DNA from 3 places in the Alkalihalobacterium alkalinitrilicum genome. Region 1 is predicted to be linked to each of the others. Evidence: predicted binding sites of a transcription regulator. Region 1 holds the regulator's gene; each other region holds the start of a gene.

What was found. Region 1 encodes Rex, which represses fermentation and respiration genes when NADH is low (regulators of the CRP and FNR family bind a similar motif). Its sites were predicted from a motif close to TTGTGAAATATTTCACAA; they were not measured.
Region 2: BK574_RS01235 (hemerythrin domain-containing protein) is a predicted target of Rex. The motif match lies at 1,453-1,470, and genes of this name have one in related genera.
Region 3: BK574_RS08645 (YwiC-like family protein) is a predicted target of Rex. The motif match lies at 2,197-2,214, and genes of this name have one in related genera.

The regions. Positions count from the first base shown of each region.
Region 1 covers NZ_KV917368.1:3,458,813-3,462,030, forward strand. Annotated here, with positions in the region: gene BK574_RS16655 (pyridoxal phosphate-dependent aminotransferase) at 1-265, opposite strand, end outside; gene tatC (twin-arginine translocase subunit TatC) at 419-1,192, opposite strand; gene BK574_RS16665 (twin-arginine translocase TatA/TatE family subunit) at 1,209-1,391, opposite strand; gene BK574_RS16670 (redox-sensing transcriptional repressor Rex) at 1,461-2,096, opposite strand; gene BK574_RS16675 (ABC-F family ATP-binding cassette domain-containing protein) at 2,350-3,218, shown strand, end outside.
Region 2 covers NZ_KV917368.1:258,080-261,297, reverse strand. Annotated here, with positions in the region: gene BK574_RS01245 (class I SAM-dependent methyltransferase) at 1-677, opposite strand, end outside; gene BK574_RS01240 (hypothetical protein) at 802-1,266, opposite strand; gene BK574_RS01235 (hemerythrin domain-containing protein) at 1,483-2,148, shown strand; gene BK574_RS01230 (hypothetical protein) at 2,448-2,651, opposite strand; gene BK574_RS01225 (CAP domain-containing protein) at 2,938-3,218, opposite strand, start outside.
Region 3 covers NZ_KV917368.1:1,865,545-1,868,762, forward strand. Annotated here, with positions in the region: gene zwf (glucose-6-phosphate dehydrogenase) at 1-386, opposite strand, end outside; gene BK574_RS08645 (YwiC-like family protein) at 1,276-1,998, opposite strand; gene BK574_RS08650 (hypothetical protein) at 2,309-2,848, shown strand; gene BK574_RS08655 (Crp/Fnr family transcriptional regulator) at 3,076-3,218, opposite strand, start outside.

The DNA.
Region 1 (3,218 bases):
CATATTCTCTTTGATAAAACTCCGCAACCGCTTCTTTTAAAAAGCGATACCCTCGAAATGGTGGATATTTATGGTATTTAGGAAGATCGGCCGCTTCCTTCAAACTTTTTACAATATGATCAGGTGTTGGCTGATCTGGATTTCCTTGTCCTAAATTAATAATGTCTGCACCTTCTTTTACAAGTGCCCCTACTTTAGCGACGAGGCTCGCAAAATATTGCTTTGGAAGTCCCTTCATTGTCTGGTTCATCTGAAACTGTTTCATTATTTCAACCCCTACAATTCATCACTTTAATACAGTAAATCCATCGTATGATGTGTGATGGTTTTTGTCAATGGTCCACCTCTTCAAAGCTATAAGTACGGGTTTCAATGGTGCCAGGCAACCCAAAAAAAGACTGCATTCAGTGAATGCAGTCTAGCCATGATTTTCATTATCCGCCTGTTCTTGTTCTTTTAAACGTTGCTCTTCGAGGCGTTGTGCTTTACGATACGATATTCTTGAGATGACTATACTAATCTCATATAACAAGAATAATGGTAAAGTAACCATTAAATGGGAAATCAATTCAGGCGGTGTGATTAATCCCGCGATCACGAGAAGGATAAAGTAAGCTAACTTTCTAAATTTTGCAAGAAAGACTGGCGTTACGATTCCTAGCCGTGTTAAGAACATAATAACGACTGGCATTTGGAACAGGATCCCAAACGGAATGGTTAATTGAAAGAGAAAGGTAAAATACTCATTTATTCCATACATTTCATTTATTCCTAATTGTCCTGCTAACGCACCGACAAACTGAATGACGAACGGAAACAAAATGAAATAAGAAAATGAAATTCCCATCAGAAATAATATAAATGCAATTGGAATATAAGCTAACGTCACTCTTCTCTCAACTTCATGTAAACCAGGGCTAATAAATGCCCAAAGCTGATATAAAATGACTGGGAAAACAAGTAAAAATGCACTAAAAAATGCAAATGTCATATATACCTTGAGTGGGTCAATCGGCTTAAAGGCATTCATTGGAATATCTTGAGCAGTCGGTGCACTTTGAAGAAAGGTAATGATCGGCTTGGCTATAAATAATCCAATCACAAAGGCGATAATAAAAAAGACGAACACGATAATTAACCGTCTACGCAACTCGCCTATATGATCATACACAGACATGTCTTTCTGTTCCATGAATTACCCATCCTAACTATTTTTGTTTCTCATTTTTCTTGTTGTTATCGTCGTCTTCATCTGCTAATCCTTTAGTAGCATTCTTGAATTCACGTAATGTATTTCCTGCTGCTTTTCCTAATTCAGGCAACTTTTTCGGTCCGAAGATCAATAGGGCAACTAATGCTATTAAAATTAAACTACCTGGTCCTAATGGCATAACAAACACCTCCTTAAATTTAACTTTCTATATACTCTAACGAAATATCACTTATAGGCTTATCCTCTATTATAACGGATAATGCTTTAAAAAATAAATAAGTGCTTGAAGTTCTACTGATAGATCAATATGGTGAACCCTAACATTGTCTGGAACTGTTAATCTTGCTGGCGTAAAATTAAGAATGCCATTAATTCCTACAGAAACGAGTCGGTCAGCAATTTTTTGAGCAGAATGAGCGGGAACTGTTAATATAGCGACCGTCACGTCTGGATCTAATTGTTCTTCAAGCTGAGCTAAATTGTATATTCTAACCCCACCGATTTCTTGCCCAACCTTATCTTCGTCAACGTCGAAAGCCATCTCAATTTTTGTATTATTATTTTTAGCAAAATTGTAATTTAAAAACGCAGTACCAAGATTCCCGACCCCAATAAGGATGACCTTCGTTAACTCATCTTGATCTAACGTTTTCCGAAAAAAAGATAGCAAATAATTAACATTATATCCATACCCTTTTTTACCTAAAGCACCAAAGTAAGAAAAATCACGGCGAATCGTCGCCGAGTCTACTTTCACCGCTTCACTTAACTCTGACGATGATACTCTTTGCTTTCCCGAAGAATTAAGATTCTCTAAATACCGATAATATAAGGGCAATCGTTTCGCTGTTGCTTGTGGAATTTTGGGTTGTTCGAATTTCATAGATCGCCTCCAAGGTTTACACCATTTCAGGTTATTACAAATCATATTGTACACTATTTTTCTCTTCATGTAATTGTTTTCAGTCAGTGTTCATGAAGTTGTTGAATACCGTCTGATAAGGTAAACTTGATTTAATAGCACATAGGGAAATTTTATTCCGTTTAACGTAACAAATCAACAAATTCATTTCAACAGCGAGTTCTCCTCCTGAACTTTTTGAACAACCTTTTTATAGGTAGGAAGGATTTTATTTATGATCTTATTACAGTGTGTAAATTTAACCAAATCATTCGGCGTAGAGCCCATCTTGACAAATATAAAATTTGAAATACAGTCAAAACAACGAATTGCTCTTGTTGGTCGAAATGGGGCTGGGAAATCAACACTATTAAAAATTATTGCTGGTCAGACATCATTCGACTCAGGTGATTTGATTATTCCTAAAGATGTCAAACTCGGTTATCTTGCTCAAGATACAGGATTGGAGTCTGAACTGTTCATTTGGGATGAAATGTTAACGGTTTTTGCTGAACTTCAAAAAAAAGAACGGGCTCTTAGACGGCTCGAAGAACAAATGGCTGATCCAAGTCATGAACATTACGATAAAATCTTGCAAGAATACGATCAACTTCAAGTAACGTTTAAAGATGAAGGTGGCTATCAATACGAGGCCGATATCCGTTCCGTACTAGCTGGTTTGAACTTCGCAAACTTTGACTATGCTACGAAAATTTCTACACTCAGTGGTGGCCAAAAAACGCGTCTAGCTCTCGGAAAACTACTATTAACCAAGCCAGATTTACTTATTCTTGATGAGCCAACGAACCATCTTGATATTGAAACACTATCTTGGCTGGAACAATATTTAACAAATTACCCTGGAGCGGTTCTCATTGTCTCACATGATCGGTATTTCTTAGATAAAGTTGTCGATCACGTTTATGAATTATCAAGAACAAAAGCGACAAAGTTTAAAGGGAATTATAGTGACTACCTTGAAGAAAAAGCTCAGCGCTACGAACAAGAATTAAAACAATTTGAAAAGCAACAAGAAGAGATCGCGAAACTAGAAGACTTTGTTCGTCGTAATATCGCTAGAGCTTCTACGACCAAAAGAGCTCA
Region 2 (3,218 bases), 3.2 Mb from region 1:
TTAAGGTTTTCTTTTTCAATTAATTCATTTATTTTCGTTTTATTTTCTATTGTTGGTTTCGCACGATTTACCCACTCTTCTAAGTTCATCGTAGAAGTCCACTTTTGATAGCATTTGATGTTTGTGAACTTTGCTTTATTAAAAAGTTCTTTCCACTTTGATAAAGTAATACATTCATGATGAGAAGGATCTCGTAACTTTTCAATTGTATTAATCATATTACTATTATCCTCAGGGATATAATTATCAACAATAATAAGTACTCCATCCTTAGATAGCACACGATGCATTTCTTCTACGGCTTTTAATAAATTCGGAAAATGATGTGCGGCAATTCGGCAAGTTACAGCGTCAAAAGTTTCATTTACAAAGGGTAAATTCTCAACATCGCCTAAAGTAAATGATATATTGTTTATTCCCTTCTCTTTTGCTTGACTTTCTGCTAGTTGAAGCATATTTGGTGTAATATCCATTGCGACTACATAATCGACTGATTGACTTAATAAAAGAGCTGTATGACCAGCACCAGTTGCAACATCCAATGCTTTTTTGCGTTTCACATTCTGAACAATTTCCCCAATCCACGCTAAATCTTTTCCTTTTGCATGGACGTTGCTCGTAAGGTAACCATCTGAAGTTTCATTAAACTGACGTATGACACGATCTTTTTCTTCCATACGATCTCCTCCTATAGAAAATAAAAAAGTTTCACTATACCCTATTCCACATCCTTCTAAGAATGTCGCTACTAAAACTTTAATGATGCTCGCTTACACAATTTGAATGAGTAAAAAGAGATCATTATTTATAATCATCCACTCTTATTATACTGTATTTAACTAAAAGCCGATAATATCCATAAATTAAGGCAAATGCGAGTACATAGCTTACATATGTCCAAAAGATATTCCAGCCATTAATGTAAAATACAATACCATATACTTCGAAAAGCCACTCAAAAATCGTCAGGGTTAAACTAAACCCTAAAATCCAAACAAACGGATGTACCTTTCGTTTAGTAAAAAAATAACCAATAAAACTACTCAAAACTGGATATATCCCTAGATTTAATGGTAACGCAGAAAAGGTAATATTCTTGTAAATAGGTTTCATACCCCAAAAATATTGAAAACCTAACTCGTTAAAAAAGAAAGCTAAGCTAGCTCCAATCGGTGCAAAAAGAATGATATACTTCGTATGTTTACGAAGAACATATAATAATAAAATCCAAGGGAATAATAAACCCAGTACAAAATTAAATAGCATATTTTATTTTCCAGCCCCCTATTTCGTCATATCATACTTATACTTTATTTACAAAAAATTATATCGGTTCACTGGTCTCTTAATTTCATTCTACATATAGAGGGACTTTTTCCTCTATAAAGTACAGTTTATTCTATATTTTTATTAACACAGGTATCACCTATAGGTATAATGTAGTATAATTTAGTGGTAATTATTTCACAAGGAGGAATAAATATGGAAAAATATGAATTATTTATGCCCGTACATAAAGGACTTAGGTTCGCACTAGGGAACCTTTTAAATCATGCAAATCAATTAAACTTTGAAAATGAACAAAAGTTAACAGAATTCACAATCGAGTTTCACACTCTATGTGCTGTATTACACTCTCACGCGGAACATGAAGATGAACACGTACATCCAGTTATCGAAAAGTACGCTCCTGAAATAGCTGAAAAAATGGAAATAGAACACCAATCTACAGATTACCTTTTAATTGAACTAGAAAAATTAATGAATGAAATTAATAATAGTGATATCGCCAATTGTAGACAACTCGGTATTCAATTTGTATATGGATATAATAAATTTTTGGCTGCCTATTTAAATCATTTACAAACAGAAGAAGTGGACGTAATGGGCGTACTCTGGGAAAAATTATCAGTAGAAGAACTAATGGAATTGACGGTTGCTATTCGTTCCTCAATACCTCAAGACATATTAATGGATTATTTTAAATATATGATTCCTGGCCAAAATATTTTTGAACGTGTGGAAATGCTAGTAGGAATGAAAAAGTTTGCACCTCTAGAAGCTTATCAAGCTGCCTGTGAACTGGCTGCATCAATTTTACCAGCTGAAGATTGGGACGAACTAAAAAAAGAGTTAGATGCTGCGTAAAGCCTCCAACTTTTCTTCTCTAAATTCAATAAAACTGAAACTCCTATCGATATTAATGCAATATAGGTGGTTTAGATTCCATTGACAAATCTCTATTTTCTATTAGTAACACATGTAACTGAAGTGTATCTGTTAGAGAGGCAAAAAAATGGAGTACGAATTAAATTTAATTCGTACTCCATATTTATTTAGCATTATGGATGAGTTTTTTGTTTTACTTACTATCGATTTCAATCTATATTTTCTAACTTCCTACCTTTTGGCAATGACAATTTATACCATAAAATATACGAAGTTGGTTATCGGTAGTTTCCAGCTTTATTTTTTTTAATTTGTCCTTTTTCAACTAGCATTTCTAATATCTTTCTTGTTACAAGCGTATTGTTATTCGTGTCTTTGAGTTGCGGGTTACTTGCTTTTAACTTCTTAGCAGCTCCTTCATAAGAAATGGCTCTTTTAGAATCCTTCACCATTTGAAGCAATTGAATTGTATACTTTTTCATTTAATCACCCTTTCAAAGTATATTAAGTATAACATAGTATTGGAAAAATAGGAAATATCTAAAATTTTTAAGGGAAAAGAGACCAACAATTTTGTCAGCAGAGTAGTTTTAATGAAACAAGAAAAGTTTATACACAAAGTGAAACACGCTCGGAAAAATCCGAGCGTTTTCTTTTGCAAATTAGTTAATTAATGACCCATTACTATGTTATATAGCCATGTAATTAACAGTATTCCTCTTAAACCTGAACCCTTTTATATTTTGTCAGGCTATTTCACTAATTTATTTATCTTGCTTTTATAAACATCTGTACCCAAGCACCGTGATAGAAGCCTACTCCAATTGTATCGAAATCTGGGTTTAATATATTTTGGCGGTGACCAGGCGAATTCATCCAAGCATTCATTACTTCTTGTGGTGTCCTTTGTCCTTTCGCAATGTTTTCACCTGCCGATTGATAACTTACGCCAAACGTTCTCAACATATCAAATGGGGAACCGTAGTTTGGACTGTTATGCGAAAAATAATTAGAGTTAATTAAATCTTCCGCTTTCTTATGTGCAACAT
Region 3 (3,218 bases), 1.6 Mb from region 1:
TTGGAAGCGATCATACCAAAAAATTCAGGAGCCATCGCCATATAAAAAATACGATTTCCAGGTATTTGAAACTTAGTATCTAACTCACCTAATAATGAATTTAGTTCGTGATATGACTTTTTCTCTTGCACATCAAAAGGTAAGTAATAAAAATGCTCACAAAACTGAGCGACTAATTCTTCATTTTCTGTTTGTATTAAAGATTGACTAACGGTTTCGCGCAGTGATTCATTTGTCCAGGGACGTCTTCCTAACCCAACAACTGCAAATTCTGCAGACAACTTATTCGCCTTGAACAAATTAAAAATTGAAGGATAAAGTTTTCGTTTTGCCAAGTCACCAGTAGCACCAAATATTATTAAAGTCGTTTTCGGTTTCATATTCATTTATAAAAGCCTCTCTTATCTTCAGAACTATATTTCTTTTTTTGGGACCTCTTGTAGGAAATTAAAACTTACAGTGAGACCAGGGATAGATTCAAGAAAAAGATTGAATTAGCAACCCTTCTAATAATTTCTCCTGATAACCTTTAATTTATCAGCACAACTATCTGTAAAAAATCATTCCGTAAAATTCACAACATTTTCAATTCTAGTCGAGCATTTTATTAAAATCAATCTATTTGTTCCATTTTTACAGTGTGAACGATAAGAGAGCTTATTTTAACTGACTTTTCTTTTATAGAACGCAGTTGACAATTCTTCCATACATAAATAAGCTATATTTATTAGAATATTCATAAAAGTTTAATAATATGGATATAATTGAAAAAAGAACCACCTATTCATTTGATCGTTTTCTACAAGCACGTGACCAACTTGATCACTTAAACAATCCTTTTTACATCGTGTTCTTGACTCCTACACGCAAGAATATAAAATTTACGAAACAGAAAAATGAAAGCGTTCTCAAATGAAACTTCCACTCGTTGGCGTAAGTTCACTGAAGAAAATGCGCGTGTTGAAAATCACCCTAGAATCAGGCACTTTGATGCGCACAATCACCGTATTGATCAAATTATTCGTCCTTTCCAAATAAACGTAACATCACAACTGCAAGAAAATGGACCCAATATCTCGAAGGTTTATATCTCATGTTTCAAGAAGATTTATTAACCAACATTCAAGATAATGATATCATACCTAATGAGCTTCTCACCTCTGTGTATTAACCAAATTAAGCTATCATTATGACAACAAGACGAAAATTTTTTTTTTATACTTGATATTAAGTTAATCCCCACTAAAGATGACAACCATCTTTAGCGGGGATTACTTATGTGAGAAACACGACTAATAGAACTATAAAAGCAACACTGTTTCCCATTTCAATCAAACCTAATGTCATTGGTTTGATTTTTTTATTCCTTGGCATGATCCATGTTTTTAATGAGCTTACAGCTAAGGCTAAAGCAATAAAAGGTAGACCAAATAAGAGTGGTATTATAATTAAGCTACTATGATAAATGTTCGAAAGTTTATGAAAGTGTTGGTTTCCTCGTTCCCGAATGAAAGTCTTAATGTGAAACACACTACCAATGAAAAAACATAAATTTACGAGCATGAGCATATACGCTTGGATCGGAATTTCACGATTACCGATATAAAATGCAATTAGGACTAAAAATGAAAAGCCGAAGATAGCTATAACATCATTAATAAATAAACGTTCTTTTTTTTGCTTTGCAAACCATAAATTCACAGCGAAGAACGGACTAATGAAAAGGAACAACACCATTAAAAAAGGAAGTTGAATAATGATTGGAATGAAGAATAGACTCCCAATAATGGTATATAATCCGATGGCAGGAAGAACGCTCTTTCCTAATCTAGGTTGTCTAATATACGCAAGAATTGGACCTGTCGCAAAGTAAAAGCTTAATATCCCGATAAAGAAAAAGAGATGGGTCCAGTTCGTCGTGCTAAACAGAATACCCAATAAATACGGAACAATTAACATTGCCCACGCCCCATGTTCACGAGGAATAAACCAGTTCATTTTCACCCCGCCTTTCTTTTTTTTCCTTAATCACAAAAGTGTGCAGTTTAATTGGGTATACTGGCGCTAATCTCAAGTAAAGCTGTTCAGCAAAGCTTCAGATAGGGAGAATGGCGCCAGTTACTGGGGGAGAAAAAGATCTGCTCTTTATTCAGCAGTATCTTATACACATACTTTAACAAATAGTTTGATGTGGTGAAGTGAAATTCATCACACTTCAATTTATTTTTTTGTGTGATTTTTTGCACTGTCACAATAGAGAAGGTTTGCTAAAGTAAAAGAAGCACATAAGGTAGAAAGGATGTTAATTATGTTATACGTAACAATTTCATATAAACAAATGAATCCTATGGAGATTTCGTTCGAAGGATCAGTTGTTAATCATACAACGGAACAACTAAAAATCAAACTTGATCGCAACAATGACTTAAATATAGTACATCATTCAAACGAGAAATATTGGTTTCTTTCATTTCCTCCTGAGTTGGATTTAGTCGAATTTGATACTATTCATCGATTAATTGTTGAGCTTTCCAATCATTGTGATGACGCAATGGTCGACGATACTCGAGCTTTTATGGGATATTTGATAGACGGAGGACAAGCGTTTATTTACAATCAATATACCGAGTGGCGTGAATTTATTTTAAAAGCGAAATACCGTTCAATGGAAGGACAAAAAGTAGAAATCTTTTCTGGAAGCGAAAAATTAGCGGACGGAATTTTAGTCGATTACGAACTACGTGATCATCAATCTTTTCAAATCAAAAGTATTACGTTATTGACTCAATTTGGTGAAAGAGTTTTTGCACATGAGCTCTCGATAGCTGCGACAGGAGAATTTTTCTAAAGTTTTCAGGCAGCATATGATTAACCATTTTTTATTAAGGCGATTGATATTGCTTTGGGATATAGCCAAGCAAGCAGGTGCTTGGCTATTTGGGTATCTGCAAACACTCATCACTTTGTGAAAATCACTCTTCCCATTCACATCAAACAAAACAAAAGAGGCTGACTCCAATGACTCGCAAACCTCAAAATAGAGGAGTGGGAAACACCTATAGTCAACCTTTCTTCTTAAATTGTACATATCTCAACAGGACAGTCACCGCAATGTAGGTAATCTTTTAGGAATTGCATGTCTTTAATAACAATATGCCCTTCCTCAAGTTCAATGATATCTTCTTTCTTTAGATCATTGAGCATACGATTTACACTTT